DNA from 3 places in the Rossellomorea sp. GCM10028870 genome. Region 3 is predicted to be linked to each of the others. Evidence: riboswitches for the same ligand, from Rfam matches in the RefSeq annotation. Region 3 holds a riboswitch; each other region holds the start of a gene.

Region 1 (11,026 bases), on a different contig from region 3:
AAACTTTTGCAGTCATCCATCCAATGGAATTAGAAGCAAGAAAACCCATGACTGCCGAAATGGCATAAAAAACTCCAATTAGATAAACAGGCAACCCTGCCTCCTTCATCAAGGGCTGATCAAAGTATTGATATACAGCACCTGCAGGAATGAAGACCAATGTTACGTTTAGAAACATCAGCAAAAGCTCCGGTGCTTGACGAATCACGAGCAGACCGCTTTTAATTTGAGAAAAAGGATTCTCTTTTTTGAAGGAGTCCATAGTGGGCTGCTTAATTCTGAAGACGAAGAAAACCTCTATTAAATGGAACGCCAAGCCTAAGGTAATGAGTAGATTAAATTGGCTGTCAGCTAAATCTTTAGCTAAATAAGAGCCGAACATAACCGCAATCAACATACTGATAAATGTGGCAGATTGAATTTTGCCCATTGCATGATCCATGCGATTTTCTTCATTGGATTCTTTGAGTGAGTCATAGATAAGTGCCTCATCAGCCCCGGAAAAAAAGGTCACGCTAAACCCATTTATAAAGCTGTACAGGAAAAACACCCATGGCTCATAGGCGAATAAAAGCAGCGCAATACTAAGGATTTTAAGAATAGATCCAAATAAAAAGGAATACTTTGCCCCAAACCGATCAGCAAACATTCCAGTTGGCACTTCTCCAATTAATACAGCTCCACTCCAAAACATGAGTAAAATCAAAATTTGGGAAGAAGATAATCCTCTTTCAAAATAGAATAAAGTTAAGACTGGTTGAAGAAAACTGATCGTACCAAAAAAAGAAATCCAAAATAGCATCCGGATATTATGGGATGCAATCGTTTGTTTGTTCATTCATGTCTCCTACTTCCTTTTGTTGTACTATATGTCCCGGAAGAAGGAGCGTCGTTTCATGTATAAGGATCCTAAACGTTCACTCCTTCTTGAAATGAAAGTGTTTTGAACGTTTTTTGCATGTTATTTCCCCCTCGTCATTGATGCAATTAGTTTAGCATAATGATGAGAAAAAGAAGAGACTATTTGTTCGACAAATTTCTGCATAATGGTTTTATTGAAGAAGGAGGGAATTAGAGAAGGGAACCGAGCAAATCGGGCGATTTATGGCTTATTGTAGTGGAGGACTTCCTCGGTTCTTATTCTTAAAATGTACAAATTTTTATAAATTTATGCACTATTTGAAAAATGGTTAAAAGTCGGGGTATTAGTCTCCCCTGGTGGCCCGGATTCCTCAGGTGGAGCATATTGGACCATTATCTGGACAATTCTCATTCGATTGTAGCGCTGCACCAAGATAAGTGGGAGATTAAATAGAATTCCATATAAAAACATCACCCAGGACACAACGCCATTATTTAGAATATAAAAAAATGGTGCCGGTATCATTTGCAGCCAGTGAGATCATTCGGCACGTTTCAATTCGTTAAGGAAGGCCACTCTACCCTGATGAGAAGATAGCCCGATTTCATTCTTATTCACTCCTCCCCGAAACCATCCTCCTGCATCGGGTATATGCTTCTTCCATTTTTTGATCCTTATAAACCTATACATTCCGCCACCCGCTTCCATTTCCAATGGTTGGAAGAGGGTGGACAATTTCTGGAGTTAGTGTGGGGTCAATCTGGAAGCCATATAGGAAACAAAGAAATGAATACTTACCCATGCGACAACATTCAGAAGGATGATCATTTCATTTTTTCATCCTTCCCTTTTTCTATATAAACATATCGATCCTTCCACTTCGTGTTTTTCGTGAAAAATGTAGTCAAAACGGAGTGGGAAAAAGTCACAATAAAAAATAGAATATGGATTGGAAATAAGAGCGTATCAAAAACGGTGAAATTCCCTATCCTACTAATTATGAAATACAAGTAAACACTTAAAAAAATGTACTGAATCATATAAATATATGGGTTTGTCCATACCATTACCGGCGAATGAATGATTAAAGAAGTGAAAGCGGCAATCCACAAAGAAGAAAGTCCCAATAATATGATATTTGTCGATTTTGCCCCGGAAGCGAAACTCTTCGACCATCCTTGCATTAACTCACGTAAACCGTTCTCATACATTCTCATGGAAATCGCATTACTTCCGCTGACTGCTTCTACTGATTCTCCACATTTTTTAGCGTGTCGACTTAAGGCAAAATGCTCCACCATTTCTCCTTTGATTGCTTCGTGGCCACCGATTCGACGATATACATCTCTTGAACACAGGAAGCACTGACCAAAGCCACCGGAAGGGTTGAACAACCCGGAAAGGAGATGGGTGACACCGGTTGAGGCGAAAACCATTAAATGAAAAATCATGGATAATGCCTCATATCCACTATTCATCCGATGATAAGGGTGAATGCTCAGAACTCCCTGACATTGCTGTTGTTGATAAGTCTCGCATATTCTAAGCAGTCCTGCTTGCTCAAACCATGTGTCAGAATCAACAAACAATAAGAATTCACCCTTTGATGCTTTCATCCCATTCCAACAAGCCCAGGATTTCCCGTTCCATCCACTTGGCAGAGGGAGTGGATCGATGACTGTTGCTCCGTATCCTTCAGCTATTTCCTTCGTTCGATCCTTTGATCCATCATTCACAACGATCACTTCTACGGGCTGAATAAATTGCTTCTGAATACTGGATAATAGATTTCCAATCGTCTGCTCTTCATTTCTTGCAGGAATGATGATGGAGCATTTTTTCACGAGAAAACTATTCCTTACATGAATGGACTTTTTGACGGTAGGAATTCTAGTGAAAAGGAAAACGGTAAGAATAACAGTCCCTAACCAAATATACATTTTTTCACCCTCTAATCTATTGATTTGTATCGACATTTTAACCATTTTCGTTAAAGGTGATACGTTTATTCATCAGGATTGGATGTTTTGTGCTGAATTCTCTTGCATGAATTCATGTTAAAGTTGGTTTGAAATCCTACAAAATGGGCACAATGGAAAGCTGAATAGACGATTCAGTCGAAAACGATCTTTCTCGTTAGGAGGAAATGAAATGAAGAAGAAAGTAATAGTAGTAGGAGGCGGCTTGGGAGGTATGTCAACAGCCATCCGTCTTGCCTCAGAAGGATATGACGTTACGATTGTTGAAAAAGGGGAAAGACTTGGCGGAAAATTAAATAAAAGAAAAGGAAAAGGCTTTTCTTTCGATACAGGACCTTCCATCCTTACGATGCCATGGGTACTGGAGAAAGTATTTGCTCATGCGGACCGTGATCTTAATGATTATGTAGATATCATCAGAGTGGATCCGGGCTGGAGGACATTTTTTGAAGATGGAAGGGTCCTTGATGTTTCTTCGGATCTCCCGACCATGTTAGAAGAAATGAAGAAGACATCCACAGAGGATGCGAATAACTTCTTTAACTATTTAAGCTACTGTGGAAAAATGTATGAACTTACAATGAAAAGTTTCTATAAAAAGAGCATCAATGGCTTGCAAGACTTGCGCACGATGCATCCGGTCAAAGAATTACTGCAAATGGATCCAATGAAATCCATGGATGCTGCAAATCGTAAATTCATTAAAGACAAGCATCTACAGCAGCTATTTAACTTCCTTATCATGTACGTAGGGTCTTCGCCTTACCATGCACCAGCCATCATGTCACAGCTTACCCATGTTCAGTTAGGTCTTGGAGTCCATTACGTAAAAGGCGGAATGTACAAAATTGCTGAGGCAATGGCCAAGGTGTTGGAGGAACTCAATGTAGAGGTCCGCTTAAATTGTGAAGTTGAAGATATACTTACATCAGGCAGCCGTGCTGAAGGAGTCCGAACAAAAATTGGAGAAGAGCTGATGGCGGACATCGTTGTATCCAACTTAGAGGCCATTCCTTGCTACAAATCCCTCTTAGCTGATTATCATGAATCTTCTAAGGAAGTCGATGAATTAAGCAAATTTGCTCCAACGGTTTCAGGACTGGTGCTGCTACTCGGGGTAGATCGTAAATATGATCACCTCGCTCACCATAATTTCTTTTTCAGTAAGGATCCAAAAAAAGAATTCAGACAGATCTTCGATGAGCAAAAGCTTTCTGACGATCCGACGATTTACATCGGCATCTCGTCGAAATCGGATTCCACACAGGCTCCTGAAGGGAAAGAAAACATGTTTGTGTTAACACATGTGCCTCCATTAAAAGAGGGGGAAGATTGGGCACAATACAAAGAATCTTATCGCCTCAAAGTCCTGGATAAGCTTGAGAAAATGGGCGTAACCAATTTAAGGGATCATATAGAATACGAATATACCTTCACTCCAAACGACATTCAAACCCTTTATGGGGCGAATGGTGGATCGATCTATGGTACTGTCACAGACCGGAAGCTTAACGGCGGTTTCAAGATTCCGAACAAGAGCAGAGTGCTCTCTAATATGTATTTTGTTGGAGGTTCAACCCATCCGGGTGGAGGTGTGCCAATGGTCACGCTTTCTGGACAACTTACGGCGGAATTGATCTTAGATGAACAAGTGAAGGTAAACCGTTTTATAGGATAAAAAAAATATAAGGTGATGGTTTGATGCATGATTACCATCACCTTATATTTTCATTTTCATTCAGAACTATGATTATCCACCGTATCAGAATTATTCACTTTCGCCTCGTCTTCAGCTGGATAGGGATCAAAGAAGTTCACCAGTTTCCCTGGCCCTTCATATCCAACGACTTGCTCTTTATCTTCTTTAACGTGATCATTTTTCTTCATATAAAAACTCCTTTCTGCCAATTAGTTTGGCGAAAGGAGTTTTTTTCATTCTCGGGGAATGATACATTTTTTTAAAGCCCTTAAGCTTTTGGGTTATCCCAATGACTCTCAATAAATTCGTCACGACCGGATTTCGCCCGGTCTTGTTTATATTCATCGGGATTCTTTTTGTAGAACTTTTGATGATATTCTTCTGCCTGGTAGAAGGTTGAGGCAGGTAGGATCTTTGTGACGATTGGATTTTTGAATCGTCCACTTTCTTCTATTTCTTTCTTCGAGTTTTCTGCTAATTGTTTTTGATGATCATTGTGATAGAAAATAGCTGTGCGATACTGGTCACCGCGATCATGGAATTGTCCTCCGTCATCAGTCGGATCAATTTGCGGCCAGTATAGTTCTAATAATCTTTCATAGGGAAAGAGAGCAGGGTCGAAGGTAATTTGAACAGCTTCATAATGTCCGCTGTTACCGGCTTTGATATCCTGATAGGTAGGGTTTTCAAGATGGCCCCCTGAATAACCTGATACGACGTCAATAATACCCGGTAGTTCATCAAATGGTTTTACCATACACCAAAAACAACCCCCGGCAAAAGTAGCGAACTCTTTCTTTTCATTCATTGCGAAAACCTCCTATACATATGCCACTCTAAAGTAGTAAAGCAATAGCTTGAAAAAGATTCTATCATGAAAGGGAGGAAGCGACAATCAATTAGCATCAAAGCTTCTTTGCCTATATGGTTTACTATAAGTGGGCAATTGATAAATCACATAAGCCAAAGCTCTTTTCCTATTCTATAGCCCAGGCATCAACATGCATTATAGAGGTAGATTCAATCATTCTGCAAATTTCCACAAATTCATAAAAATCAATTCACTAACGATGATAACTTGTGTATAATTCATGTGAACGGAACAATTACATATGATACGAGATTAGGTGAAGCGGAAGTTTCGGTAGCAAACTTTTAGCTTCATAATAGGGAAGTTGGTGTAATTCCAACGCGGTCCCGCCACTGTAAATGGAAGTGCGCTGTATGAATGCCACTGTACTAATAGGTATGGGAAGGTGCAGCAAACATTGACCATGAGCCAGGAGACCTGCCTAATGTCTTTCGCACCAAATCTACGCGGATAGAAAGGTGTAATGTGCATGTTTGACGGTATGGAAGCCATTTTTGCATCTTACACAACATCTCTAGTCCCACTAGAGGTGTTTTTTTGTCTGACAATAAGTTCAATTCACAGGGGGAAAAAACATGAAACACTTCAAAATCATTTTCGCACTATTATTATCTTTAGGGATCCTCTCAGCATGCGGTGCTGATGGTGAAAATGTAGAAAAGGGAAAAGGTAATGGAGAAGTCACTAAGGGACAATCTGATTTCCCTTTGTCGGTAAGCGACGCTCTTAGTAATAAAGTTACGCTGGAAGAGCAACCTAAGCATATTGTTTCATTGATTCCAAGCAACACAGAAATCTTATTCGAGTTAGGGTTGAATAAGGAAATTGTGGGGGTTTCAGATTTTGATAATTATCCAAAAGAAGCGGCGGAGAAAGAAAAAATAGGTGGAATGGAATTTAACGTTGAGAAGATTATCAGTCTGAATCCGGATTTGGTTCTCGCTCATGAGTCCACTGCTGTTTCGGCAGAAGAGGGGTTAGAACAGCTTCGAGGTGCAGGGGTAAAGGTATATATCGTACGTGATGCCCATAACTTTGAGGAAGTATACACCACGATGGAAAACATCGGCACATTGGTCGGCAAGAAAGATGAAGCTGAATCCATCATTTCGGAGATGAAAGCTGATCTAGAATCCATTAAGGAAAAAGTCAGTGGTGTCTCCGAAAAGAAAAAAGTGTATATAGAGGTGTCACCTTCGCCTGACATATATTCTACAGGTAAAAATACATTCATCGATCAAATGCTATCACTTGTAAATGCCGAAAATGTGATGAGTGATCAAGAGGGATGGATCCAAGTAAACCAGGAAGCAGTCATCGCATCAAATCCAGACATCATCATTACAACATATGGTTACTACAGCGAAAATCCTAAAGAACAAGTGATGGGCCGGGAAGGATGGAAAGACGTGAGTGCTGTGAAAAATGAGGAAGTTCATGACGTACATTCTGACCTGGTCACACGTACTGGCCCAAGACTGGTTGAAGGAGTAGAGGAAATTGCAAAGTCGATCTATCCGGAGTTATTTACAGAATAAAATATGGATAACATACGGATTGGCAGTATCGTTTTTACTATTCGCTCTTCTTGCCGGTATATCGATTGGAACCATTCCGGTGCCGCCGAAGGACATTTTGTACATCGTCGGAGCTAAATGGTTAGGATACCATTTACCAGAAGAGATTGATCCGATGTTTACAAACATTGTCTTTTCAATTAGATTACCCAGAGTATTATTGGCACTTTTGGTTGGAAGCTCCTTAGCAATCGCAGGAGCTTCTTTTCAAGGACTTTTGCGCAACCCGCTGGCGGATCCGTATACATTGGGTGTGTCTTCAGGAGCATCAGTCGGAGCTGTTATTACATTGTTTTTTAATTGGAGCATTCCGTTCATTGGTAAGTTTACGCTTCCTTTTCTCAGTATTCTTTGTTCGATTATTACCGTGTTCCTCGTATTATGGTTTGCGCAAAAAGTTGAAAGAACAATGAAGGTAGAAACAATCATATTAACAGGAATTATTTTCAGCTCTTTTTTAGGGTCCTTTATTTCCTTAATGATCGCCCTAACTGGAGAAGAATTAAGGCAAATCATTGGTTGGCTTCTTGGAAGTGTATCCATGAGAGGGTGGGATTACATTGCGATTATATTCCCGTTTTTCCTTATTGGAGTGATTTTGTTGTTTTTTAATAGCAAGGAACTGAATGGCATGAGTTTTGGTGAAGAACAAGCCCATCATATCGGGATATCCGTACAAAAGAGAAAACTGCTCATCTTAATTGCAGGAAGTATCCTGACAGGAGCGGCTGTCGCCGTTTCAGGTACGATCGGATTTGTTGGTCTTGTGGTCCCTCATTTTCTACGGAGGATGGTAGGGCATGATCATAAGCATTTACTTCCTTTGTCTATCATAGTAGGCGGAGGCTTTCTCGTTCTGGCGGATCTTATCTCGAGAACCATCATTGCACCCACAGAACTTCCAATCGGAGTGATAACATCCCTAATCGGTGCCCCCATGTTTGCTTATATTCTCCTAAAGAAAAGAGGTCTTTCATCATGATTGATATAAACGGGGTGACTGTTGGATACAACGATAAAAAAATCGTGGAAGACATGAATTTTCATATAGATAAAGGAGAATTCTTTGGGATTCTTGGACCTAACGGCAGTGGAAAGACGACGCTGTTAAAAGCCATGACGGGTCTGCTTCCATTAATGGATGGAACCATCACGTTAAAAGGAAAAAAACTGCATCATTTTTCTTCAAGGGATTTAGCAACACAGTTAGCGGTACTTCCTCAGATATCGACAGAATCCTTCTCCTATGAAGTGAGGGAAACGGTTATGCTTGGGAGATATGCTCACCAGAAAGGTTTTTTTAAAGGAACGACTGAACGTGATGTTGAAATCGTAGAGAGGGTAATGAACCAAACGGGCATTACGTCCTTTCAGCACCGCTACCTTCATGAATTGTCAGGGGGAGAACGGCAGCGGGTGTTCCTAGCACAGGCTCTGGCTCAGGAACCACAGGTCCTGTTGCTTGATGAACCTACTAATCATCTTGATCTATCGTATCAGAAATCACTATTGGATTTAATCAAGAATCAAACGGTACACGAAAAATTAACGGTAATCGCGATCTTTCATGATTTAAATTTAGCAAGTTTATACTGTGATCGCTTACTTCTCTTAGACAAAGGAAGAACCAAACTTCTCCACCACCCGGAAGAGGTTCTGAAAGAGAAACATATAGAAGAGGTGTATCATACAAAGGTTCAAAAACAGGCTCATCCTTTAGTGGCAAAACCTCAAATGGTAATCGTTCCTGAGGAGAGTGCGACAGAGAACTTTGTGTTAGATGAAAGTTACCTAAACGTGAAGGAAGAATACATACATTTCTCTGCCCCTTATCCATTAAAATGCATGTCCTCAGGGATTATTGGTGCAGGAATAGGCTGGTACAAGCACTTTATCAATCGTAAAGTCCCTGCAGATTATGACTGCCCGGATTATCAAGAGGATATGAAAGAATTTCTTGTTCAAAGGAACCTGGATCCCTCATTGTCTGTAGGCATGATGACGGCTCTTCCTTTAAATAATATGGTATGTGATCATTTCGAAGTTCAGGGGCATTCCATATTCGTTGTGGTGACAGCAGGTATCGGGAATGCGATTGATATCTCTACAAGTTATCAATTTGATATAGATACAAGGCCAGGCACGATTAATATGTGGGTGTTCCTAAATGGGAATCTATCAGATGAAGCATATATTGAAGCCCTTGTAACTTCAACAGAAGCGAAAGTGAGAGCCCTTCACGACATGAATGTGAGGGACAGACGAACAGGTCAGCTTGCAACCGGGACACCGACCGACAGTATTTTGATTGCCTCCAGTCAAAAAGGTGAGCTGGAACCCTTTGCCGGGCCGATTACGCCGATAGGGAAGTTGATTGGGCGCGGTGTGTATGAGGTAACGAAAAAAGCCATTCAACGCTATTTGGATCAAACATAGTAGAATTATTTCAACGACAGGGTGATTGTGGAGAGGGGGAGTCGACTTGGGAACCCTATATTTTATTACCGGAGGGGTTAGAAGTGGCAAAAGCTCTTTTGCTGAAAAATGGGCAATAGAGATGAAAAAGTCAAACGTTCCATTGGTCTATCTTGCTTGTGGTGTGAACACTGACAGGGAGATGGAGCAAAGAATCTTGAAACACCAGCAGGACCGGCAAGCGTCTGCTGGTGAATGGAGGACGATTGAATGTCCCGATTCGATTGAATGGATAGTCAACCACATACCTCAACACTCCGTTGTTCTGTTAGACTGCCTCACGACTCTTTTAACAAATGAGATGTATGGTAATGGAGATGGGAAAGGTCAGAATATAGAAGAGAAAATCTATCAGTCTATCATACAGTTACTAAATAGAGTAAATGTACTGATCCTGGTTAGTAATGAATTGGTTTCTGACCTTCCAATTGATTCAAACGATCTTCTTACTTTCCAGAAACGACTTGGTGCATTACATATAAGAATGGTGAAGAAAGCATGTGTGGCGATTGAAATGACGGCGGGAATCCCTATTGTGAAAAAGAGGGGTCACAATGAGGAAGGACGGTTGCCTCATGATCCTATTTAAAAGCTTTCTCCTGAACCTGCAGTTTTTTACAATTCTGCCGATTCGAAAAGAATTCTCAATAGGGAATAGGGAAATGAAATGGATGGTCCGTACATTTCCACTGCTGGGTTTATTTGTAGGTGCGATTCTTCTAGGAGGATATGTTTTTTTGAATGCTTTTACCCACATAAGCTCTTTAGGAATATCATTCTATATTTGGGTAATGCCAATCGTATTAACGGGTGGTATCCATTTAGATGGTTATATGGATGCAAGTGATGCCTTTTTTTCCTATAGAGATAGGGAGAAGCGATTAGACATCATGAAAGACCCGAGGGTAGGTGCCTTTGGCGTTTTGTCACTGGCGGTATTGCTTTCATCACGGTTTATATTTATTTATGAAACCATCCTTCAAACCCATTCCACTATTTTGATTGGTATGGTCCTTGTGTCGATTCCCTTTTTAAGTCGAATGATGATGGGGGCGGGTCTAATTCTTATCCCTCCAGCCCAGGCGTCAGGAATGGGATACGGTTTCAGTAAGAATGTGACGGGTTATGATCTTATTTGGATTGTTTCTGGTTTATTACTGGGTGGAGTCGGCAGCTACTTTTTAAATTGCTTTTATTTTTATGCTTTATTTACCCTGGTGACGTTTGCTTTATTCTGCTTTGTTTATTCTAGATCCATCAAATGGTTTGGCGGTATGACCGGCGATACAATCGGGGGCAGTGTAGAGGGGGTGGAGTTGTTTTTATGGATGACTATATGGTTATTGCATGTATTCGCCATGGTTTAACAGAGGAAAATGAGAAAGGGAAATACCTCGGCTGGACCAATTCCAGTTTATCTCGAAAAGGAATCGAATTACTTAAAAGTCGAAATACTTTTTTTCAAGAGTATGAACGATGCTTTTCGAGTGATCTAAACCGCTGTTTAGAAACCGCTCATTTTCTGTTTCCTCATGCTCCATTGATCTCTTCATCCCTTTTAAG
Region 2 (11,026 bases), on a different contig from region 3:
GAGCTCAGAAAATTTACATATAAACATATCCATCCCTCCAGAAATGGACGGCCCTGGGATTGGAACAAATCCTGATGAAATGCTTCTGGGTGCTGCAGCTACATGTTATATCATTACACTAGCCGCAATGCTTGAACGAAGCCACATCGGGAAAACTGACTTAACGATGACATCTGAAGGAATTGTAGAAGTGGAAAAAGGCGTTATTACGTACAAAGAAATCATTCATCGTCCTGTCTTGACATTAATCCCCTCCCATACAGAAAAAGACATCTCCCTCGCTAAAAAACTGATGATGAAAGCCGAGCAGTCTTGTATGATCACCCGTGCAATCAAGGGAAATGTCATTGTTAGTGTTGATCCCACCCTTCTTCTATAAAAGTCAGAAAAAAGGGCACCCAAGCGGATGCCCTTACTTATATTCAATTCGATTATGATTCAGCGTGAACAAGCTTCACTAACATATGGGAAAGCATATGCTGCTCTTCCTCGTTACCCGCTTTCCATAATTCATATAATAACTTCTCTTCCCTATTCTTTGGCTCTTCATGTGCAGCAAGATAGTCTCCCACTTTTTGGGCTGCCTTAGCTTGCTGCTCTTCATTCATCCCTAACTTATCCGCTAAGGAAACTTTATTACCTAAGTATTGTTTGAAATGATCAAAGTTTGAAAGGATATCCTCTTTTTTGTCCTGAGACATATTGTCTAACGTACTGTCAACTTTCGACTCCATTTTTTCTTCTGTAGAATGATTTGCCATGTAAAACCTCTCCTCTCATTCAATCTAGTATGTATATTCCCACTACCGGGAGAGTTAAACATTTATTTTCATATTTTTGGTAATGGAAGCTCCAACTCTCTGCTTCTTGTTTAAGCAATTTCTCCAGAGTGTATACAATAAAGTGGAACTGAATAATGAGGAGGACGAATCATGAATACACAATTTGATAAACTATTCATTAATGGAGAATGGGTAAAAGGAAGCAGTGAGAATATGATTCCCAATAAAAACCCATTCGATGATACAGAGCTTGTTTCCATTAAAGCTGCCAGTAAAGAAGATCTCGACACCGCATATAAATCAGCACAAAAAGCACAAGAAAGCTGGGCGAGGGAACTTCCTCAAGTAAAAAGAGAAGTGATGGAAAAAGCTGTTCGAGTCGTCGAAAACAATCAGGAGTTGATCATCGATTGGCTCATTAAAGAGTCTGGCAGCACATACATGAAAGCGGCAGGAGAAGTGAAGGTTTCCATTAATAGTATGAAGGAAGCGGCAACCTATCCTTACAGAATGGAAGGGAAAATCCTGCCTTCTCAGGTGCCCGGGAAAGAAAACCGTGTCTATAGAGAACCGCTGGGGGTTGCGGGAGTAATCAGCCCATGGAACTTCCCTTTCCATTTAGCTGTACGCTCAATTGCAACGGCTTTAGCAACCGGAAATGGTGTTGTGGTTAAACCAGCTACCCACACTCCTGTGACAGGCGGACTATTATTTGCGAGCATCTTTGAAGAAGCGGGACTGCCAAAGGGATTACTTAATGTAGTCGTCGGAAAGGGATCAGAAATTGGGGATGATATCGTCACTCATCCGATTCCACGTTTAATCTCCTTTACAGGTTCCACTGAGGTGGGACGTCGGATAGGTGAGCTCGCAGGAAAGAACCTCAAGAAGACTTCTCTTGAGTTAGGTGGGAATAACGTCTTTATCGTCTTGGATGATGCAAATCTTGATCAGGCTGTTGAATCTGCCCTATTCGGTAAGTTCTATCATCAAGGACAAATTTGCATGTCCATAAATCGGATCATGGTTCAAAGAGGCATTTACGATAAATTTATCGAAGCTTTTGTATCTCGTGTAAAAGAACTAAATGCAGGAGATCCTTCACATAAAACAACCCATATCGGTCCTTTAATCGATCAAGATCAAGTAGACCGCATTCTGAAGGATATTGAAAGCAGCAAGGAACAAGGAGCGGAAGTTGTATTAGGAGGCAACGCTGATAAAAACTTATTGCAGCCTACCGTATTAACCCACGTCACAAACTCGATGCCGATCTCGAAGAACGAAATCTTCGGACCTGTGGCCGCAATCATACCTTTTGAAGATGAAGAAGAAGCGATTGTACTTGCCAATGAACATCCTTATGGGTTGAGCGGGGCTGTACATTCATCCTCCATTGAGAGGGCGACGAATCTTGCACACCAAGTACAGACCGGGATGATTCATATAAATGATGAACCTGTGAATGATGAGCCTCATATGCCATTTGGCGGAGAAAAGGATTCTGGTCTTGGCCGCTTTAACGGAGTATGGGCCCTCGAAGAGTTCACAACCGTCAAATGGGTTGCCGTTCAGCACAAGAGAAGAGACTACGGGCCATTTATTGAAGAGAGATAATAAGAAAAGCGAGTCTTGATGACTCGCTTTCTTGTCTTTATAGTTCATCGAACCCATTAGCATCTGATGTCTTGGTATATTGCCTTGATTTTTGTTCAAAGAAATCGGTCTTCCCTCTATCCACTTCCTGATAAGCAATGATCCATTTTAGAGGATTCGATTTATACCCTTGGAATGGTTCTTCAAAGCCTAACTGTTTGGCTCTTTTATTCGCCATGAACTTAATATAATCTTCAAGGTCGCTCATTAACAGCCCATCAACGTGAGATCCGATGATTTCCCTTCCCCACTCTATTTCCAGGATAGCTGCCTGTTTGAAAGCATCATGTCCAAAGTCGCGCAGCTCTTCCGTATGATAAGAGGGGTTCTCGTTCAGTACTTCTTTAAATATTTTTTCAAATAAGCCAACATGCAGCTGTTCATCCCGATTGATGTAATTAATCATCGTAGAGGTCGCCACCATTTTTTGATTTCTGGCCAAATTATAGAAAAAGGCAAATCCGGAGTAAAAGAACAAACCTTCTAGAATCACATCATAAATGATCGATTTTAATAGATTCGCAATGGTAGGAGATTCTACGAAGCCCTTATACCCATTCGTAATAAATTCATTCCGCTTCTTTAAGATTGGATCGTTCTTCCAGAAATCAAACACTTCATCCTGTTTCTTTTTTGACACGATACTCGATAATACATAGCTATAGGAATGATTGTGTACAACCTCTTGCTGTGCAAGAATGATCATCAGCGCATTTAAGCTGGAATCCGTCAGATAGTCTGCCACTTTACCGGCGTAATCTGTCTGCACACTATCAAGTAGAGCCAGTAAACCGATGATTTTTAAAAAGGACTCCTGCTCTCTCGATGAAAGATTCGGAAATTGTTTAATATCCTTTGCCATATTGATTTCAAAAGGTGTCCAGAAATTCCCGAGCATTCTCTTATATTTCGGATATGCCCATGAGAACCTGACATCATCCCAGTTCAATATATTCGAACTTTTCCCATTTACGATACCTGTTGATTTATTTGGTGCCTCTGAATCTATTAAGATTCGCTTCTTCAATCCATTCACGTTATCATCTTCCTCCCGGTTAGCTATGGCAGCTTTCACATTCTTCAAAATTCGAAACAGATGTTGATCTCACATAATAGGTCGTTTTCAACCCTGACTTCCATGCATCTAAATGAAGAGATAATAACTCTATCGCCTTGATATCATTTCGCACATACAAGTTAAACGATATTCCCTGATCTATATGACGCTGTCTCTTCTCATTTTGTTTAATACTCCAGTGCTGATCTACGTTATAGGCCGTTTTGTAATACCAGGTTGTCTTAGGTGATAAATCAGGGGCTGTAACAGGAATCTTATAATCTTTCTTTTCTTCTGAGTACTCTAATCTGAACAAAGGATCTATACTTGCTGTGGATCCGGCTATGATCGAGGTGGATGAATTAGGGGCGACGGCCATTAAATATCCGTTTCGTATCCCTTTAGTAGAAACTTCCTCCCTGAGTACATTCCACCTTGGTCCTGAATATCCTTTTTTGGAAAAATACTCTCCGGTGGACCAATCTGAACCGCTGAAATATGGATAAGATCCTTTTTCTATTGCTAATTCATGACTGGCTTTAATCGTGTAATAGGCAACATCCTCGTATAAGGAATCACAATAATCAACGGCTTCATCGCTCTCCCATTTCAACCCTTTTAAAGCAAGAAGGTGATGCCACCCAAAGGTTCCTAATCCAATCCCTCTATAGCGCCTGTTTGTCAGTTGGGCTTGCAGGACTGGAAGTTTATTTATATCAATGACATTATCCAGTAATCTTACTCCTATGGACACCACTCTTTCCAGCTCATCATCCATTACCGTTTTAGCTAAAGAAACAGATGCCAGATTACAGACGACATAATCTCCCGGAGATTTATAGGTAATGATTTTCCCGTCCTTTATGACCTCTTCTTCCATAATGGTCGCACTCATATTCTGGGCGATTTCCGTACATAAATTACTGCAGTAAATCATCCCCTTATGCTGATTGGCATTTAGCCGATTGACTGTATCTCGGTAAAACATATAGGGTGTTCCCGTTTCAAGCTGGGAAATCATGATCCGCTTGAAAATTTCAATCGCTGGGACCACTTCCCTTGAAAGGTCAGGGTTTTCTACACACTCCCAGTACTTATCCCTGAACGAGCCTTCTCCATCCTTTTCGTCATAGTAATCTTCCAGTGAAAAACCCATGCCTATTTTCACTTCATGAGGATCAAATAAATACCATTCCCCTCTTTTCTCCACTTGCTCCATAAATAAATCAGGTAAGCTGACACCTGTGAAGAGGTCATGAGTACGCTGCCTTTCATCTCCATTATTTAATCGCGTATCAAGAAAAGGAAAAATATCCTTATGCCATACATCTAAATATACAGCGATTGCTCCTTGACGCTGGCCTAATTGATCAACCGATACGGCCGTGTTATTTAATTGCTTCATCCATGGAATAACACCTGAACTTACACCCTTGAAGCCTTTAATATCACTTCCTCTGCTTCGGACTTTCCCTAAATAGATACCCAGGCCTCCACCGTTTTTACTTAATGTGGAAACATCTGTATTGCTGTCATAAATGCTCCTTAAATCATCTGCCACCGTATCAATAAAACAACTTGATAACTGACCATGACTTTTCCCCGCATTGGCGAATGTAGGGGTGGCTACCGTCATATACAAATTGGATAGTGCCCAATACGCTTCCTGAATGAGCGCCATCCGCTTATCACGCGGTTCGTTCATAAAGAGAGTCATGGCAATGATCAATAATCGCTCTTGTGGTAATTCAAGAATCTTTCCATCATGGGATTTTGTTAAATACCGCTCTGTTAATGTGACGATCCCTATGTAAGTAAACAATTGATCTTTAGATGAATCCATGATCGTTGCCAGGAAGTCTATATCTTCTTTTGTATAAGATTCGAGCAGGGCTGACGTATATAATTTCCGATCAGTCAACTCGTGAATTGATTTATTAAAGGAACTGTATAACTTGTCTTTTTCAATTCCCCTGGAATTAGCAACTGTACGATAAAGGTTTTTTAAATAAAGTGTTGCAGCCACATAGGTCCAATCGGGTTCATGGGCAGAAATACGTTCAACTGCAGTGAGAATCATGAAATGATAAAGCTTTTCTTTACTCAGTACAGACTGTCCGTTAGCATACATAAAAATCTTTTCATCGAATTCTTTAAAATGGAGCTGTGGAAAACGACTGTGGAGACTTGTTATAATCTCCTCTGCTTCCACTATTAGTCGCTGCTCTTGTGATACGATTGACATAAATATTCCTCCCAATTTATACAGTGTGGATAGGATTCAAAAAAGCCCATCCTTCAGAAGGATGGGCCTAATATATACGGAGATATGTACATAGACTTAAAGCCTATTACAATCCTCGCTTTATCCTCCCAATTCCCGAAGAAGATAACACGTGAATAAATAAGGCAGGTCTCCTGACTCATGCTTCACCCTACTCTAAGGCCTTCCCATCGTATAAGACAGTGGCAGTTCCTTATTTCGTCAGCACTTACAGTTGCGGGGACAGCTCCGGATTCACACCGGATTCCCTTTTAAGTCCATTCAGACACCCTATTCACAGGTTATAATCAATATATTGTTAAAATCATCAAACATAACACTAAATGTTGTGTTCTGTATCATCATAAACGATTAAAAATGAATTTACAAGTGGAACTATTCACTTTGTTTAGAAGTTGAAATCTTTTAATAGTATCACTCTATTACACTCGTAAAGTCAAGAGTTGTAATAAGTTGAACAGAAGGAAGGATAAATCCTTCCTATGAAATATGCTTATAATTATTATTTTCCATGAAAAGAATAGGAGAAGATTGAATACAACCTTCAAATGGACACTAGTCAGCCGACACCTTCCTACATGTTAGTTGAAGAAAATGTTCCCACTCTCTATAATTCAAATAGAAGGTTGTTTGACAGTATTCTTTGGTCCCCAATATTTTTTATTGGCTGTTTAAATGGAGAATGAACTCGATTTAAACAGCCTCTTTTTTTTAGTTCGGCTTTAATGTATGTGAAAATCCTCTTACAATTTCATTTCTACCCGGGAGCTTTCAGTTCAAATGTAACCGCATACACAATAGTGAAAGAGGGACCATATAAGCAATTTAATGTATTTCAACCTTATTACAATCAATACTTTTCAGCTTAAATACTTTCTTTTTACGGTTTTTTCATTTAAAATGCGCATTAAGTGATTTTTTTCGAAATCACACCTTAGTTCTGAAAGGAGTCTATTATGAAAAAATTATTAACGACTTTACTATTAGCATTACTAACGATTGGACTAGCCGCTTGCGGTTCGAACGAGGAGAGCCAAAAACAAGCTGAAGATAAAGCGAAGACAGAAGAAAAAAGCGATGGACAGGCTCAAGAGGAGCAAGCTAAGCAGATGGAAGAAATGCAGAAGAAAATGGATGAACAAAAGGTTGAAAAAGATAAGATCGTTGCCATTGTAAACGATGAAAAAATTAAAGGTGAAGATTTCAACAACGTATTGACTCAATCACAAATGCAGTATCAACAAATGGGTCAAGACCCGACAAGTAAAGAGGCAGCAAAGAAGATAAAAGAACAAACTATTGATAGTCTGGTTGGACAAACACTCCTTATGCAGCAAGCCGATGAAAAAGGATATAAGGCATCAGAAGATGAAATCAATAAACAACTGGAAGAAGTTAAAAAGCAGTACGGTGATGAAAAGAAGTTTGAAGATGCAATGAAAAAAGCCGGATTCACGATGGATGAGTTAAAAACTCAAATCGCTGAAAACATCAAATACACAAACTACGTTGAGAAAGAAATCAAAGTAGAAGAAGTCTCTGAAGAGGAAATGAAGAAGTTTTACGATCAGTACGCAAGTCAGCAAGGTCAGGGTGAATCAAAGGATGCACCAAAATTTGAAGAAGTTAAACCTCAGATCAAGACTCAGTTAGAACAACAGAAAAAACAAGAAAAGCTTGTTCAACACGTAGAAGATTTAAAGAAAAATGCTAAAGTCGATGTAAAAATCTAAAGCACCATTGTAGAAAGCCACCTGTATAGATAGGTGGCTTTCTTATGTTCTATTCCTCCCCGATGTTTTCCTCTCATCAAGAAGGGTATTGTACAACAACGACTCATTAAGGGAGGATGAAAGATAATGACAAAGAGAGCCAATGACAATCCAGAACAAATCAATAAAGATCATGACGGCATTCTTGATCAGCATGAAAGTGAGCAGAATGTGGACCCAATTCCCCTCGATGACTTAAAAAAAGAGCAGCGGGACGAGAAAAATAAACATCATACGAAAGATGACTCATCAAGCAAAGAATAATACGTTAATCAAAAGCCCTGTGGGATTCCCACAGGGCACTCTTCTTATTTAGATAACCAATCCGTATGGAATGTTCCTTCCTTATCCACTCGCTGATACGTATGGGCTCCAAAATAATCACGTTGGGCTTGAAGGAGGTTGGCAGGGAGTGACTCTGAGCGATAGCTGTCATAATATGCTAAAGCACTCGCTAGACCTGGTACAGGGATACCTAATTTAATGGCTGTAGCCACCACTTCTCTCGCTTCCTCCTGATAGTTTTCTACGATTTCCTTGAAATATGGATCAAGAAGTAAATTCGTTAATCCCGGTTCACGATCATAGGCTTTCTTGATTTCTTCCAGGAAGCCTGCACGAATGATGCATCCACCTCTGAAAATCATGGAAATCTCGCCGGGCTTCAGGTTCCAGTTATACTCATCCGAAGCAGATTGAAGCTGGGCGAAACCTTGTGCATAGGAACAAATTTTGCTTAAATAGAGAGCTTTACGAATCATTTCGATAAACTCTTCTTTGTTACCGGAGAACGTTTTATTCTTCGGCCCTTTTAAAATCTTGCTTGCTTTCACACGTTCTTCCTTCATGGCAGAGATGAAACGGGCAAACACAGACTCAGTAATGATTGATAATGGTACACCTAATTCCAGTGCAGAAATACTCGTCCATTTCCCAGTACCTTTTTGTCCTGCTGTATCCAGGATCACTTCAACAAGGGGCTTTCCTGTTTCTTCATCCACCTTGGTAAAGATATCCGCCGTGATTTCAATCAGGTAGCTGTCCAGCTCCCCCGCGTTCCATTCTTTGAATATCTCATGCAGCTCTGTTGCATTTAAACCTAAGACATTTTTCATGAGATAATACGCTTCACAAATAAGCTGCATATCACTGTACTCAATTCCATTATGGACCATTTTCACATAATGGCCAGATCCGTCAGGACCGATATATGTACTGCACGCGTCGCCTTTAACCTTTGCAGCAATCGCTGTTAAGAAAGGCTCGATTAAGTCATAAGCTTCCTTCTGACCGCTAGGCATAATAGCAGGACCGTATAAAGCCCCCTCTTCACCGCCGGAAACTCCTGCTCCAATGAAGTTGATCCCTTTCTCACCCAGCTCCTTATTTCGGCGAATCGTGTCTTCAAAGTATGTATTTCCTCCATCAATCAGTATATCCCCTTCATCTAAGTGAGGAAGTAAAGATTCAATGGCTTTATCGGTGATGTTACCGGCCGGAACCATGATTAATATTTTTCTTGGTGTTTCTAATGACTGGACGAATTCTTTTACATCGTGAGTTCCGACCATTTTCTTCCCTGTATGCTCTTCAAGGACTTCTCTAACCTTCTCATCAGATACATCATATATAGAAACTGAATAGCCTCTGCTTTCGAAGTTTAAGGCCAAACTCTTTCCCATCACTCCAACACCGGCAACCCCTATTTGTTGTTTTGTCATCTATTGATCATTCCTTTCAAATCGAGTAAATATATTTTCACCGTATATATTATAATACGAAATAAATTTCCCGTGGTGGATTTTTATGAAATAATATTTTTTCATTTTGTTATTTAGGTTAAAATTATTTTCATCAGTATCTAATGTATAAGGAGGTTATTCATGAATACCGATGATAATGTACAGCATTGCTTGCCACGAATCCGTTCCCATTACTCACAATTCAGTGAAAAAGAAAAGATGATTGCAGATTTTATTATTGCTAATCCTGAAAAAATTATCCACTCTACCATTAGTGGTGTAGCAGAGGACCTGGGGGTTGCAGACGCTACAGTCTTCCGATTCTGTAAGCGATTAGGCTTTAAGGGCTACCAGGCTATGAAAATTTCCCTGGCTTCTGACCTTGTAACGCCAATTAAAGATATTCATGAAACGATCAATGAGGAGGACTCTGAAGGAGTTATTGCCCAAAAAGTGTTCCGTTCTAATATTAGGACCCTTGAGGATTCTTCCCGTATGCTGGACGAGGGAATGTTCACGAAAGCCGTTCAAGGGATGCTGAGTGCCAGAAGAATTGAATTTTACGGAACGGGTGGATCTGGCTTTGTTGCCATGGATGCTCATCATAAGTTCCTTAGAACCGGGATGACCACTACGGCTTACAATGATTCTCATATGCAGCTTATCTCAGCTTCTCAATTAACAGAAGAAGATGTGATTGTATTTATCTCTCATTCTGGATCGAACAAAGATCTATTGGAAGTGTTGGACGTAGCGAAGAAGAATCGGGTAACGACCATTGCCATTACTCACTTGGCCAAATCCCCTTTGAGCAACGGGGTCGACATTCCTCTTTTTACAGTATCTCAAGAAACCGAATATCGATCTGAAGCACTTGCTTCAAGAATCAGTCAGCTCAGTATTGTGGATGCCCTCTACGTCAACACCATGATGAAAAGAAAAGAACTGTCGAAAGACTCTTTGCTAAAAATGCGTGACGCGATTTCCATTAAGAAAATATAGTAAGAAGTAAAGGGACGTACCTTTACTTAAGGTCCGTCCCTCATCATTACTTCGGATACTTCAGGGCATTCTTTTCAAGCTTTTTATACACCTCTTCTTCTAAGTCGATATCCATTTTATCAGCCAGTTGGACTAAATAAATCAGGACATCAGCCATTTCTTCTTTAATATTTTGATGTGTCGTTTCCACTGCTTCCCGGCTTGTTTTCCATTGGAAATTCTCCAGGAGTTCATTTGCCTCTAGTGAAATGGAAATGGCCAAATCCTTTTCGTTGTGATTGGCATCCCAGTTTCGTTCATCCCTGAATTCAATGATTTTTTCATACAGTTGTTTCATCTTGTCTCTCCCATTTGCCTATGATCTTTTACCACTTCTTAACTATAACACGGGTGGCACAAAGATTGTGACAGGGAAAACCGACTTTCTTGAGCTTAAACTTCCAGTCTTTCAATGATTGTTGCATTTGCCATCCCATGGCCTTCACACATCGTTTGAAGGCCGTATCTTCCTCCAGAACGCTCCAGCTCATACATCATGCTTACCATGATGCGTGCCCCGCTGGCGCCTAATGGATGCCCCAGGGCGATCGCCCCCCCGTTTGGATTCAGTTTGGAAGGGTCGGCTCCTATCTCTTTTAACCAGGCAAGGGCAACAGGTGCGAATGCTTCATTCACTTCGAATATATCTATTTCCGCCAATGACAATCCTGCTTTCTCCAGGGCTTTCTTCG
Region 3 (11,026 bases):
ATTAACCGATACGTCCTTTACACAGTGGAAGGATGGAGAGATGACGAAAGAGGAAATTGATCATGAGGAATATAAAAAACTGCTGAACATCTGGTTTGAATAATAAGCATAAAAAAAGACTCAGAAAAATATCTGAGTCCATATTTTTACTTGCCGAGTATTTCCATAACGCCTTTATATATAAGGAAAAGAGAGAATATGAGAATTGCTAATATGCCAATGACGTTTGTTACCGGGGCTATGCTTGCTAAAAACGTCCCTGCTAAAGGAGCTTTCAACAATGCAAATCCGGATAAGATACCCGCTACTAACAAAAGAATAAAACGATCCATTCTGTCATGCCTCCTCTCAGGGTAGTATATGTCGGAGGGAAGGGGAAGTTGAACCCAAGATTCGTGATGTTGCCTAATTGCAAATTGACTATTTAAACAGGCATAATGGAGACGATTTGTTGAATTCTCACGAAAAATACAGAGTCACCAGCTTTAAGTGCGATATGATCTGGTTGAACCTCAATCAAGTCGCCTCGAATCGTGTCTTTCGTAGTCTCCACAATGAGCATTTTCCCCATGACGGACTGCAGTCTGCTGACGACGAATGGATCAATCAAAGTGGTATAGGAAGTATTTACATTCATGCCCTGGTTACGATCATAAGGCTGATAATAGCTATACATGAAGCACCATCCTTCAAGATGAATTTTTTAGACTATCTCTTCATTTGTATGTAAGAAGGGTGGTTTGTATTATGGCTCAAAGCAGAAAGGAATGAACCCTGATGTAACGAGGGCCCATTCCTTTAAATTCTGGCATGATGTTTAGTTCAGTCCTAATTCCTCTAAAATCGAATCCAACGTTTTTCCGTCGGCTGATTCAACTGGAGCAGGGGCATTCTTAACATGCTCATTCTGTAATAGATAGTTCTTTTGAACAAAATTCATATCGTTCGCATCCACCACTTCATCGAAATTGATGTCGGCAGCACGATTATTAGTATTCCAGGCATCCTGAATGGCAATGGCATCATGAATGTCGATGACATGATCCTGGTTGACATCTCCTCCGACAAGTTTCATATTGTTCACTCTATGATATTTTCCGTAAAGCATTCCGTTGTACTCATAACCGATTTGCTCATTATTCTTCTTAGTTAAGAAGTGGCCTGGAAGTGTTACGGTTATATCATAAGGGTCTTTGCTTAATGGGAGTTTCTCAATGGAGTACTCACCATTATCTGTGATGGATGATGGTGTAAAGACGTCTCCTGTTGAATTTTTGAATTCTACAGTTGCATCTGCTTTTGACCAATCCTTCTTGGCATTGTAGCCACTTCCACTATCAAATCCTTCAGGACTTATATATCCCCTTATTGAGTTAAAGTCAGGATTTACAGTGAATCCTGCACCAGCATGTAATAAATTCATTGTTTCATTGTTGGAATCTGTAACGGTTACCGTCGGGTCCAATCCATCCTCTTTCGTGAAGATTTCATCTTGAAGTTTTACGTGCACCTCAACGATCGCACTATGATCGAATGTTTCAACAGGTTCATTGAAGGTGACTTTAATTTGATTTCCTTCAAGTGTCAGGGAAGCTTTTTCTAGAAACTCCCCGGATAGCTTGGCATCAATCACTTCTGGTTTTTTTCCGTAGTGATCTTCAAATGTCCAGGTGGCTTCCTTTGCATCTTGAACATTATCCAGTAATAGGGTTGCCTTTACGGTTTCACCTGTTGTAACGGTATCGACATCGGTTTTCAGATACGCGTTCGGAGTACCTTCTTTAATAAAGAAATAGTTTTTCATCGTACTATTATTCCCAGCCATATCATAGCCATTCATTCTAAAGTTAAGGGCTTTCACATTCTCATTCATCGCAATTTCTTCGACAAACTTACCGTTTTCATCCATGTAAAGAGGTGACGAAGGGAAAGGTGAATTCCAATAATAAATCATAAAGTTTTTGGATTGATCTGTGTCGATTCCTGCTGCTTGCATTTTTTCAATAAGTGGATCTGTAATTTCAATCTCAAAAGGGTACGTTTCCTGACCCCGCTTATATTCAAGGAACGGTGACTCACCATCCAGGGAACTCTTGAATGTAGGACCTTCAATGTCGATATAGAAATGCTCTGATTTTGTTTTTACTTTGCCTTTAGGATCTGTCATCGCATACTTGATCTTATAGTGCCCAGGTTTTGCGATGGTCATTTCTTCTGAAACGGGATTTTTCTTATCACCGGTAAATGCGAAATAGCCACCCTGGAATGCTCTTAGTAAGTAGTTGTTATCCAGCAGGGCACCCTGCAGATCGAGTGTACCGATTAATCCTAAATCTTCACCTGTTTCCCCGTCCTGAAGGATGATATCCATGCTTTCCATCGGTGAACTCAGGTTGAATTCAACCAGTGCCCATGGATAGCGGAATGGATCATATCCGTGAGTATAGTGAGAAGGTGCAAAGGTGGGGGATAACAATTCAAGTGTATTAAAGCCTTCCTCCGATCTCTTTACGCTAAATGGCACGCGGTAGCTTTCTGTTTGATCATTACGGTTCGTAACGACCAGGTATCCCTCGTAAATCCCTTTCGCAGCTGTTTTAGGCATTGTCAGGAAGAAATTTGAAGTCTTTTTGTTGCCACCATTCACTTTAATAGACTTGTCTGAAGTCACTTCAACTCCATTTTCCTTGAGACTAAGGGTGCCTTCCTGTACATTTTCTTCAAACGTAATGTCAAAGGTTTTCTTTTGATCGCTTTTATTTGTGATTTCAAAGCTTTTTTGTACGCGGAGGTGATCTCCTTCGGCCACTACCTGATTTCCAAAGCTCAATCCCCCAGTTGGATGATCGATTGCAATCAGTTCTTCGCCATTAGGAAGCAACGTTTCATCGTTTATTTGAATCGTTGTTTGGCTATGGAGGGCTTGATACGGATCCACTCTTCCTGCACCAACCTCAAATACGCTGTAATCTCCCTTCAAAGGATCAGATGAGTTCATGAGTATCGTTTTAATATCAGCTGGCTCGAGATCCGGATTCTCTCCCAAAAGTAAAGCTGCCAGCCCCGCTGTGAATGGAGAAGCCATCGAGGTTCCTGAAAGTCTTGAGTAAGCATACTGATAGTCATCCGTGTTCTCAGGATCGATCATAAAAGAAGGGAAAGTCGATAGAACGCTGACCCCGGGAGCGACCACTTCAGGTTTCATATCCAAGCTTTTGTTGACTGGACCCCTTGAACTGAAATCGGCTAACTGGTCACCCTCTGTAAAGCTTTCTTCTAAGTTCGTAAACGTGAAGCTTGATGTGCCACTTTCGATTGCTGCTTTTAATTCTTCCCCGGCAGCCTTTGTCATCGAGAAGGCCGGGACATAATGGGCTGATTCTCCGAGGTTATATCCTACATGACCTTCTGCATTGTTGTACATGATCACGGCTTTAGCACCATGTTCTTTGGCAAATTTCACCTTGTCATTCAGAGCAAAATTTCCTCGCTGAACAAAAGCGATCTTACCATCTACATTTTTATTCGCATAGTCTGCTTCATACCCTAGGCCAACATCTACTAATTCTAGTGATTGATCTTCCAGACTATCGAATGTGTGAGCGAATCCCCTAGCCATACTCACAATACCGGTCGACCAGCCAGCTGTCGTTTGACCGGTAAAAGTGGTTTGGGAAACAGGGACATCACTCGCCCCGACAGTCAAAGCTAAAGCTGCTGTTCCAGGAGAGCCAAGGGTAAAGTCATTTGGTCCTGAATTCCCGGCTGAAACAACGGCCGTCACACCATTTAACACAGCATAGTTAAGGGCGGTACTTGTAGGGTAATAAGGGTCATTGACACTTGCTCCCAATGAGAGGTTGATGACATCCATACCATCTTGAACCGATTTCTCAATTCCTGCAAGGACGTCTTCGGTGTAACCACTTCCGTAAGGACCAAGGACACGATACACATATAAGTCAGCATCTGGAGCAACTCCCTCTACAGATACTTCACTATCATTCTCGTTTTGTCCTACAATGGTTCCGGATACATGAGTACCATGAGAGGTATAATAGGGATTTCCCGTATAACTGAACTCTGGTTCACTCGTACTCTTCCAATCTTCATACGTTGCTTCCATTGGATCCGCATCGTCGTCAACAAAATCATATCCGCCTTTGTAGGCATCCTTTAAATCAGGGTGGTTGTAGTCAACACCTGTGTCGATCACGCCGACTTTGATTCCGTCTCCTGTGATTCCTTCCTTATGTAATTCATCCACTTTTAAATAAGGAATGCTTTCAACAGATGTTGTGATTTCACGGTCTACATCATTAGGAAGATCTTGTTGAACCGGATCGACAGTATAGGTCTGGTTTTTAAATACCGCCTTGACGGCTTTGGAGTTTAGCAGGCGTTCTACTTGATTGGCCGGAAGGGTCATCGCCACACCGTTATATGCTTCTTTATAGGTTTGGGTGATTTTCGGCTCTATCTTTTTTCCTTTTACAAGACTAGTAGATAGATGTTTTGCAACATCTTCTTTGAACATCTTATGTTCTTTCTCCACTTGGGCTTTGGCGTCTTCTTTCTTTACTGTTTTTCCTTTTACTGCAGCTTCTAGTACGGCTACATGCCCAGGTTTGGATTGGAATTCGACGATAACGGAGATTTCTTCACCGGATGCCAATTCATTCGGTTGAAATCCTTGGAGACCTTCTGCGTTATTTAATTTCAGTTGATGCAATGCTTGTCTTTGCTCTTCTGTCAAAGAAGATAAAATCGTTTCTGCTTTCCAATCCGCAGCTGTAGCTGTTGGAGAGGAGTAGCCCGATACAGGGGATAAAAGTAATCCAGTGGATAATGCAATCACAGCTGATTTCTTTGCGATGGAAGATCCATTCATCATCTCTACCTCTTTTCTTTAGTTGTTAGTTCGATAATTCTAAAAATTATTACAATTAATAGTGTAAATTTAAATCTGTCATGTTTGTATGGGGGTTTGTTTAGGGACTATTTAACTACTGATTGGAGTTTAACAATCATTTATCTTCTGATTTTTTAGGAGGGGGTAGGAGGAAAGTTGCGAAATAATGGCGGTGAGTTGGGGTTGTTCAGAAAACAAAACAAATATAGTGGCTAACAATCAACGAGAAATCAGCCGAATAAAAAAATGATAAAAGAAAACCTCCTTTTATCATTAAAAGTGTCATTATTCTAATTCATAATAGCTTATTTCATTGGACATTTTATTGGATGCAAGTTTGAATCCTTTCTCTGTTTGCCCGGTTTTTACATAATATAAAAATAGTTGTCTTTCATAATGCTGATACATCAACTTGCTCCCCGTTTTGTTGAAATGGGGGAGAGCTGTATATTCAATATACTCATATAGTTCTTGTTCATTTCCTTTTATGGTAAGTAAGTATATTTCAAAGAAAACGTAGGTGGGGTCCTGATGCTGAGTAGCCCTTTTTAGTCCTTTTGTCGCTAATTGATTGAGTTCTTCGGAAGAAAGCAGATTCCCTTTCAGACAAGCTAGTATATATCCGCTGAGTGTGACTAAATAATGTGACGCTGGCGTGTCTTCATTAATAAGTTTTAATGCTTTTTCATAGGAATCTTTTGATTCAGAATATCGTTTTCTCCTAAAATATTCGAATCCCAGATTGTTATGGATTTTATGTGCCCTTTCCTTGGAATTAACGGATTCACAGACTCTGAGGAGCTTATCATACTGTTGTTTGGTTTCTTCCATATCAAAGGGTTCTTTGGCATTCAATTGAATTAAAATTAACGTTTCAGAATCGATGACCCTAAGGATATTCAATGTTTTTTGGAAAAAATGCAAGGCTCTTTGCCCATAATAATAGGCAAAGGTGTTTGAATGAATGGAATGATAGGCTAATGCCAAATGAAAATAATATTCGGAGTTCGGATATTCATCGTCAATCTGTTTCAATACATTTATGCAAGTGTTAAATTGTCTTGTTGAATGATAGTAGATCCCTTTGACATGAAGTAATAAATTTTGTTCGAAAGGGGATAGAGGATAGTTTTTGTTTTCGAACATGCCCAGGATTTCCTTGGCTTTTCCATGCTTGTTCAAAAATAAATAATATCTTGCCAGGAAAAGGTTGTATTGAATGATGAAGTCAGATAGAAACCTTAAAGGTTCCTTTTCGATTTCACCTTTAAGTTGATGGATGTCATTGGTTCGAATCATAATAATTGCATCATTCCATTCAGATAATTTAGCCTGTAACGAATGATACCGAGAACGTTCGACTTCCATATTGATTCCAAGCTTCCTTGCCAGTAAATCAGTAATTTCACTGGAATACTCTGTGATCCCTCTTTCGATTTTACTTAGATGTGTGGTAGAGCAGATCCCCTGTGCAAGCTGCTCTTGAGTCAAACCCGAATCTTCACGATGAAATTTAATTAATTTACCTTCGATCATACTACACCCCAAATGAACTATTTTATTATCCATTATAGGAAATATTTTCTCGGTATTCTATAGGTTTAGAACAAGACGGAGGTCTGAAGGCAATAACATCCAAATCGCATCTCTATACTGTTTTTCTCTTTTCTTCCTAGAGTTGATCCTGTACTTCTTTCACCAGAAGAAGGAATCCTGGATGACTTCCCGCTCTAAAACCAACCCCGTTTTCATTCCAATTTGGATCAATAGACTAGCCCTTATAAACACTCAAAGCCTAGAGAAGCTCTGAGTGTTCTTGTTTATTAGGAGAGTTAGCAATCAGGGACTTTTCACAAAATAAGCGCACGATTTTTTCTATGCTCTTTTCGCAAAGGAGCCGTATTGAAAAGCCTCGATTCTTCTTCCGTCTTTGGTATGACTTTTGGTACCGGCTTGGGCTTACCATTTTCATCAACGGCGACCATCGTCAGGAATGATTCAGTCGTCAGGGTTTTGACACTCGTTACAAGATTCGTAGAGTAGACCTTTACATATACTTCCATGGATGTTCGACCTGTAGACGTAACGTAGGCTTCCAGACTTAACGCATCACCGACCGTTGCAGACGACAAAAAGTCGACGGAGTCAATCGATGCCGTGACGACGACTGAGCTGGAGTGCTTCATTGCTGATAGTGCCGCAATTTCATCAATATAGGAAAGGACTTTCCCTCCAAAAATCGTTTGCATATGATTGGTGTCCGGTGGCAGTACCAATTTTGTTTGTATGGTTCGTGAACGTTCTACCGAATAAGCTTGTTCCATTTTCTCATCTCCCAGTTTAATTTCTGAAATAAAAAAAAGCATCTCCCTTTGAAAAGAAGATGCGGCTACTTCAAGCGGACGTCCAGAATCCTGTGATTCCTCATTTGGCTCATATAGCGCAACACCCTCCTATCTCCCGTAGGAACTCTGTGTTCTTCTCAATTGGCAGGTCTCCTGGCTCAGCGTCAACAATTTCATATTCCTTCCCATTTCGATTCGAAACAGTGGATCCATACGAAATCTCAGCTTTACAGTGGCGGGACCGCGTTGGACTTTCACCAACTTCCCTTTTAAGAAGATGACCTGATCATCTTCACCAATGAGCAATGTTTAAATTGTGAACGCTTTTATTTTATCACAGGAATGAGAAGTAAGGTCTTTATTTGGTAGGAATTATTGTATTAAAATTAGAAAATTTACCTAAATATTGAAACTTTTCTACAACCCTTCCGTAGATAATATTGTAGCTAGAAGTTTTATAAAATAGTGAATCAGTTGCTCGACTGATTTATAGAAAAGTTTGAGAGGGGTTGTCAGAATGCTAGGATCATTAAGTATTATCGGATTTTTCATGTTCTTGATTCCTGTTCTGGTTATTGCAGCTATTGCAGGAATCGCGTATTATTTCTGGATGAGGTTCCGCTATCGTACAGCGAGATCCAACCAGGCACTGATCATTACCGGACCGAAACTGGGGGATCCTGAAAAGGAAACGAATATTTTCACCGACCAGGAAGGGCGTTCCATGAAAATCATCAGGGGTGGAGGGTACAGATTAAGACGTTTCCAAACATCTACACCTGTTAATCTTACATCCTTCCAATTAAAATTATCGACACCGAGAGTTTACACAAATGGCGGAGTACCAATCGTTGCAGACGCAGTGGCCATGGTGAAGGTGGCAGACACATTAAACGGAATTGCGAACTATGCCGAGCAGTTCCTAGGTAAGGACCAAAAAGAGATTGAAGATGAAATCATTGAGGTACTGGGAAGTAATCTTCGTGCGATTCTTTCTAAAATGACGGTTGAAGATATCAACAGCAACCGTGAAAAGTTTAACGCTGACGTATCTGAAATTGCTCAGAAGCAGCTGGATCTTATGGGCTTCAAAATTACGTCACTCGGGCTAACGGACATAAGAGATGCTGACGAAGAAAATGGATACTTAAAAAATCTTGGTCGTCCACGTATCGCCGAGGTTCGCAAGCAAGCTGAAATTGCAGAAGCAAACACCGAGCGTGAAACCCGTATTCACCGTGCCCAAACCGATCAGGAAGCGAAAGAGGAAGAATACAAGCGTCAAATTACCATTGCCCAATCGAAAAAAGAGAAGGACATCAAAGACGCAGCCTTCAAAGAAGAAACAGAGCGGGCAAGAGCGAAATCCGAACAGTCCTATGAGTTGGAAAAAGCCAAACTTACAAAGGAAGTGAAAGAGGAAGAGTTAACCCTTCAATTCCTTGAACGTGAACGTGCCGTTAAACTTGAAGCAGAAGAATCAAAAGTTCGTAAAACGAAAGCCGACGCCGAATACTACGAAACCACTCGTAAAGCGGAAGCGGAAGCTCGCAAGGCTGAAATTGACGGGGAAGCGAAAGCCAAGATACGCAGAGAAGAAGGTTCTGCTGAAGCCGATGTTATCAGAGAGCGAGGTAAAGCGGAAGCCGAATCCCGTAAACTGCTGGCAGAAGCAATGGAGAAACATGGTGATGTCATCATTACCGAGAAACTAATCGAAATGCTGCCTGTTTTCGCAGAGAAAATTGCTCAGCCTCTTAACAATATTGACTCTGTTAAAATCATTGATTCCGGTAATGGCCAGGGAGTTCCTTCCTTTGGGAAAAGCATCACCAGAACGATGCTTGATATGCAGGAACCGTTACGCGAAATGACTGGCATCGATGTAGGTGAATTACTGAAGTCATATGCAAATAGATCCCATGAAAGACCTTATCAGCCAGCGATCTCTGAAACAGCTGACAAGGAAGTCGCTGTGACGAACGAAAAGGAAGAAACAGAGGTAAAGGAAGACAGCCAAAGTAAATAATGAGAGGGAGATGTCTCGGGTATATGGGGGCATCTCTTTTTTTGAGTGGGATAAAAAGAGTGCCAGGCACGGGATGTTGATTCTGTACCTGGCACCTGTTGTTATGACCACTGTACCAGGTACAAATCGGATAAATTGTACCTGGTACAGCAGATCTATTTTAGAGTGAGGACAATTCAAATGTTAAAAAATTCAAATATTCAACAGTCAAATTCTCCCGGATATTCAACCGGTGAATACACCTCAAAATTCAACTGTCAAAAAAGAGCAAATTTCAACAGTCAAACACCCATTCATACCCTAAACCCCAACCTTAATATGCTTGGAGCCCTCAACATCAAATAGCCCCAAGTCCGTCAGCTTCAACTGAGGAATCACAGGTAACGTTAGAAATGATAAGGTAAGAAACGGATTGAAGTCCCGGGAGAAACCTAATTCAATAAAGGCGCTCTTCAACAGGTCGAGCCCTGATACCACTTCTTCAAATCCCTGATCGGACATCAACCCTGCTATCGGTAAAGGAAGAGAAGCGATGACATTTCCGTCTCTCACCATCACCAGGCCGCCATGCATTTCGTTAAGCGCCTCGATGGCTTGCAGGATATCACGATCATTTGTACCTGTTGCGACAATATTGTGTGAATCATGGGCAATGGTGGTAGCGATGGCTCCCTCTTTCAATCCGAATCCTTTTACAATGCCCAAGCCGATATTTCCTGTCCCGTTATGTCTTTCAACGACAGCCATTTTAAGTTGGTCCTGTTGAATGGAAGGGATAAAGAATCCATTTTCTACTTGAACCTTTTCAATCCGTTTATTGGTTCTAAGGTGATTAGGGATGATTTCGATAATATGGGCTTCCTTTGTTCCGCCTATCTCGATTTGCAGATCCTTTTCAGTGAGATTCGGAATATGCACAGTTGAAGTCAGAGGTGGTTTTGGCGCAGGTTTTACGATTGGGTCGCCGACATACTGACTATGCGCAGCTACCAGTTTCCCTTCTTTGTACACCTCTGAGATAGAGAGCGTTTTAAGTTCATCCAGTAAGACAAAATCCGCATCGTATCCAGGTGCAATTGCGCCTTTCGTGTGTAACCCATAACATTCAGCAGCATTCAAAGAGGCGATGCTAATCGCCAATAGAGGGTCGAGCCCTTCCTTAATTGCTAAGCGGATATTGTGATCGATGCTGCCTTCCTCGATTAAGTCATCCAAGTGCTTATCATCTGTACAGAATAGACAGCGCCGGGCATTTCTATCGTTAACAACTCCAATAAGTGATTTCAAATCCTTGGCCACGGATCCTTCGCGAATGAGAAGGTACATCCCTCGTCGTATTCGTTCCAATGCTTCAGGGACGGTGGTGCATTCATGATCGGTTCGAATGCCGGCCGATTTATAAACATTGACCGCGTTTGTGGAAAGTCCCGCTAAATGTCCGTCCATATTATGACTATTTTCCGAGGTGACAGTGATTTTATCGACAATGGAATCATCGCCTTTTTGAAGGGAAGGATAGTCCATTACCTCTGCCAATCCAATGACACGCTCATGTGTAAAGAAAGGTTCCAGCTCTTTGGCTGTCAGCGTTGCTCCTGCATTTTCAAATGGAGTTGCCGGCACGCAGGATGGAAGCATGGTAAACACATCTAATGGGATGTTCCCTGAATCATCGAGCATGAATCCGATTCCTTCTTCTCCGGATACATTCCCGATTTCATGGGGGTCTGTAATAACGGT

Evidence for each region. Region 3 has a riboswitch for cobalamin ahead of ACFQWC_RS11270 (acyl-CoA thioesterase). Riboswitches for the same ligand answer to the same signal wherever they lie in the genome.
Region 1: linked by a shared signal. The riboswitch ahead of ACFQWC_RS04895 (ABC transporter substrate-binding protein) and the one ahead of ACFQWC_RS11270 (acyl-CoA thioesterase) in region 3 are both predicted to bind cobalamin.
Region 2: linked by a shared signal. The riboswitch ahead of ACFQWC_RS09070 (ribonucleoside-diphosphate reductase subunit alpha) and the one ahead of ACFQWC_RS11270 (acyl-CoA thioesterase) in region 3 are both predicted to bind cobalamin.

Annotation. Positions count from the first base shown of each region.
Region 1 covers NZ_JBHTGN010000001.1:927,512-938,537, forward strand. The annotation lists gene ACFQWC_RS04865 (MFS transporter) at 1-838, opposite strand, end outside; partial or broken gene ACFQWC_RS04870 (glycosyl-4,4'-diaponeurosporenoate acyltransferase CrtO family protein) at 1,169-1,597, opposite strand; gene ACFQWC_RS04875 (glycosyltransferase family 2 protein) at 1,687-2,802, opposite strand; gene ACFQWC_RS04880 (phytoene desaturase family protein) at 3,014-4,519, shown strand; gene ACFQWC_RS04885 (hypothetical protein) at 4,576-4,728, opposite strand; gene msrA (peptide-methionine (S)-S-oxide reductase MsrA) at 4,809-5,348, opposite strand; cobalamin riboswitch at 5,649-5,850, shown strand; gene ACFQWC_RS04895 (ABC transporter substrate-binding protein) at 5,987-6,949, shown strand; gene ACFQWC_RS04900 (FecCD family ABC transporter permease) at 6,912-7,970, shown strand; gene ACFQWC_RS04905 (adenosylcobinamide amidohydrolase) at 7,967-9,424, shown strand; gene ACFQWC_RS04910 (bifunctional adenosylcobinamide kinase/adenosylcobinamide-phosphate guanylyltransferase) at 9,471-10,052, shown strand; gene ACFQWC_RS04915 (adenosylcobinamide-GDP ribazoletransferase) at 10,039-10,830, shown strand; gene ACFQWC_RS04920 (histidine phosphatase family protein) at 10,788-11,026, shown strand, end outside.
Region 2 covers NZ_JBHTGN010000001.1:1,761,335-1,772,360, forward strand. The annotation lists gene ACFQWC_RS09050 (SACOL1771 family peroxiredoxin) at 1-379, shown strand, start outside; gene ACFQWC_RS09055 (DUF3243 domain-containing protein) at 432-761, opposite strand; gene ACFQWC_RS09060 (aldehyde dehydrogenase family protein) at 933-2,399, shown strand; gene ACFQWC_RS09065 (ribonucleotide-diphosphate reductase subunit beta) at 2,437-3,474, opposite strand; gene ACFQWC_RS09070 (ribonucleoside-diphosphate reductase subunit alpha) at 3,494-5,740, opposite strand; cobalamin riboswitch at 5,887-6,067, opposite strand; gene ACFQWC_RS09075 (SurA N-terminal domain-containing protein) at 6,736-7,512, shown strand; gene ACFQWC_RS09080 (hypothetical protein) at 7,639-7,815, shown strand; gene gndA (NADP-dependent phosphogluconate dehydrogenase) at 7,860-9,272, opposite strand; gene ACFQWC_RS09090 (MurR/RpiR family transcriptional regulator) at 9,435-10,295, shown strand; gene ACFQWC_RS09095 (nucleotide pyrophosphohydrolase) at 10,342-10,632, opposite strand; gene ACFQWC_RS09100 (thiolase family protein) at 10,728-11,026, opposite strand, start outside.
Region 3 covers NZ_JBHTGN010000002.1:71,575-82,600, reverse strand. The annotation lists gene ACFQWC_RS11295 (arylamine N-acetyltransferase family protein) at 1-103, shown strand, start outside; gene ACFQWC_RS11290 (hypothetical protein) at 147-332, opposite strand; gene ACFQWC_RS11285 (YuzF family protein) at 425-676, opposite strand; gene ACFQWC_RS11280 (S8 family serine peptidase) at 818-4,891, opposite strand; gene ACFQWC_RS11275 (helix-turn-helix domain-containing protein) at 5,198-6,448, opposite strand; gene ACFQWC_RS11270 (acyl-CoA thioesterase) at 6,763-7,236, opposite strand; cobalamin riboswitch at 7,384-7,572, opposite strand; gene ACFQWC_RS11265 (flotillin family protein) at 7,775-9,286, shown strand; gene ade (adenine deaminase) at 9,587-11,026, opposite strand, start outside.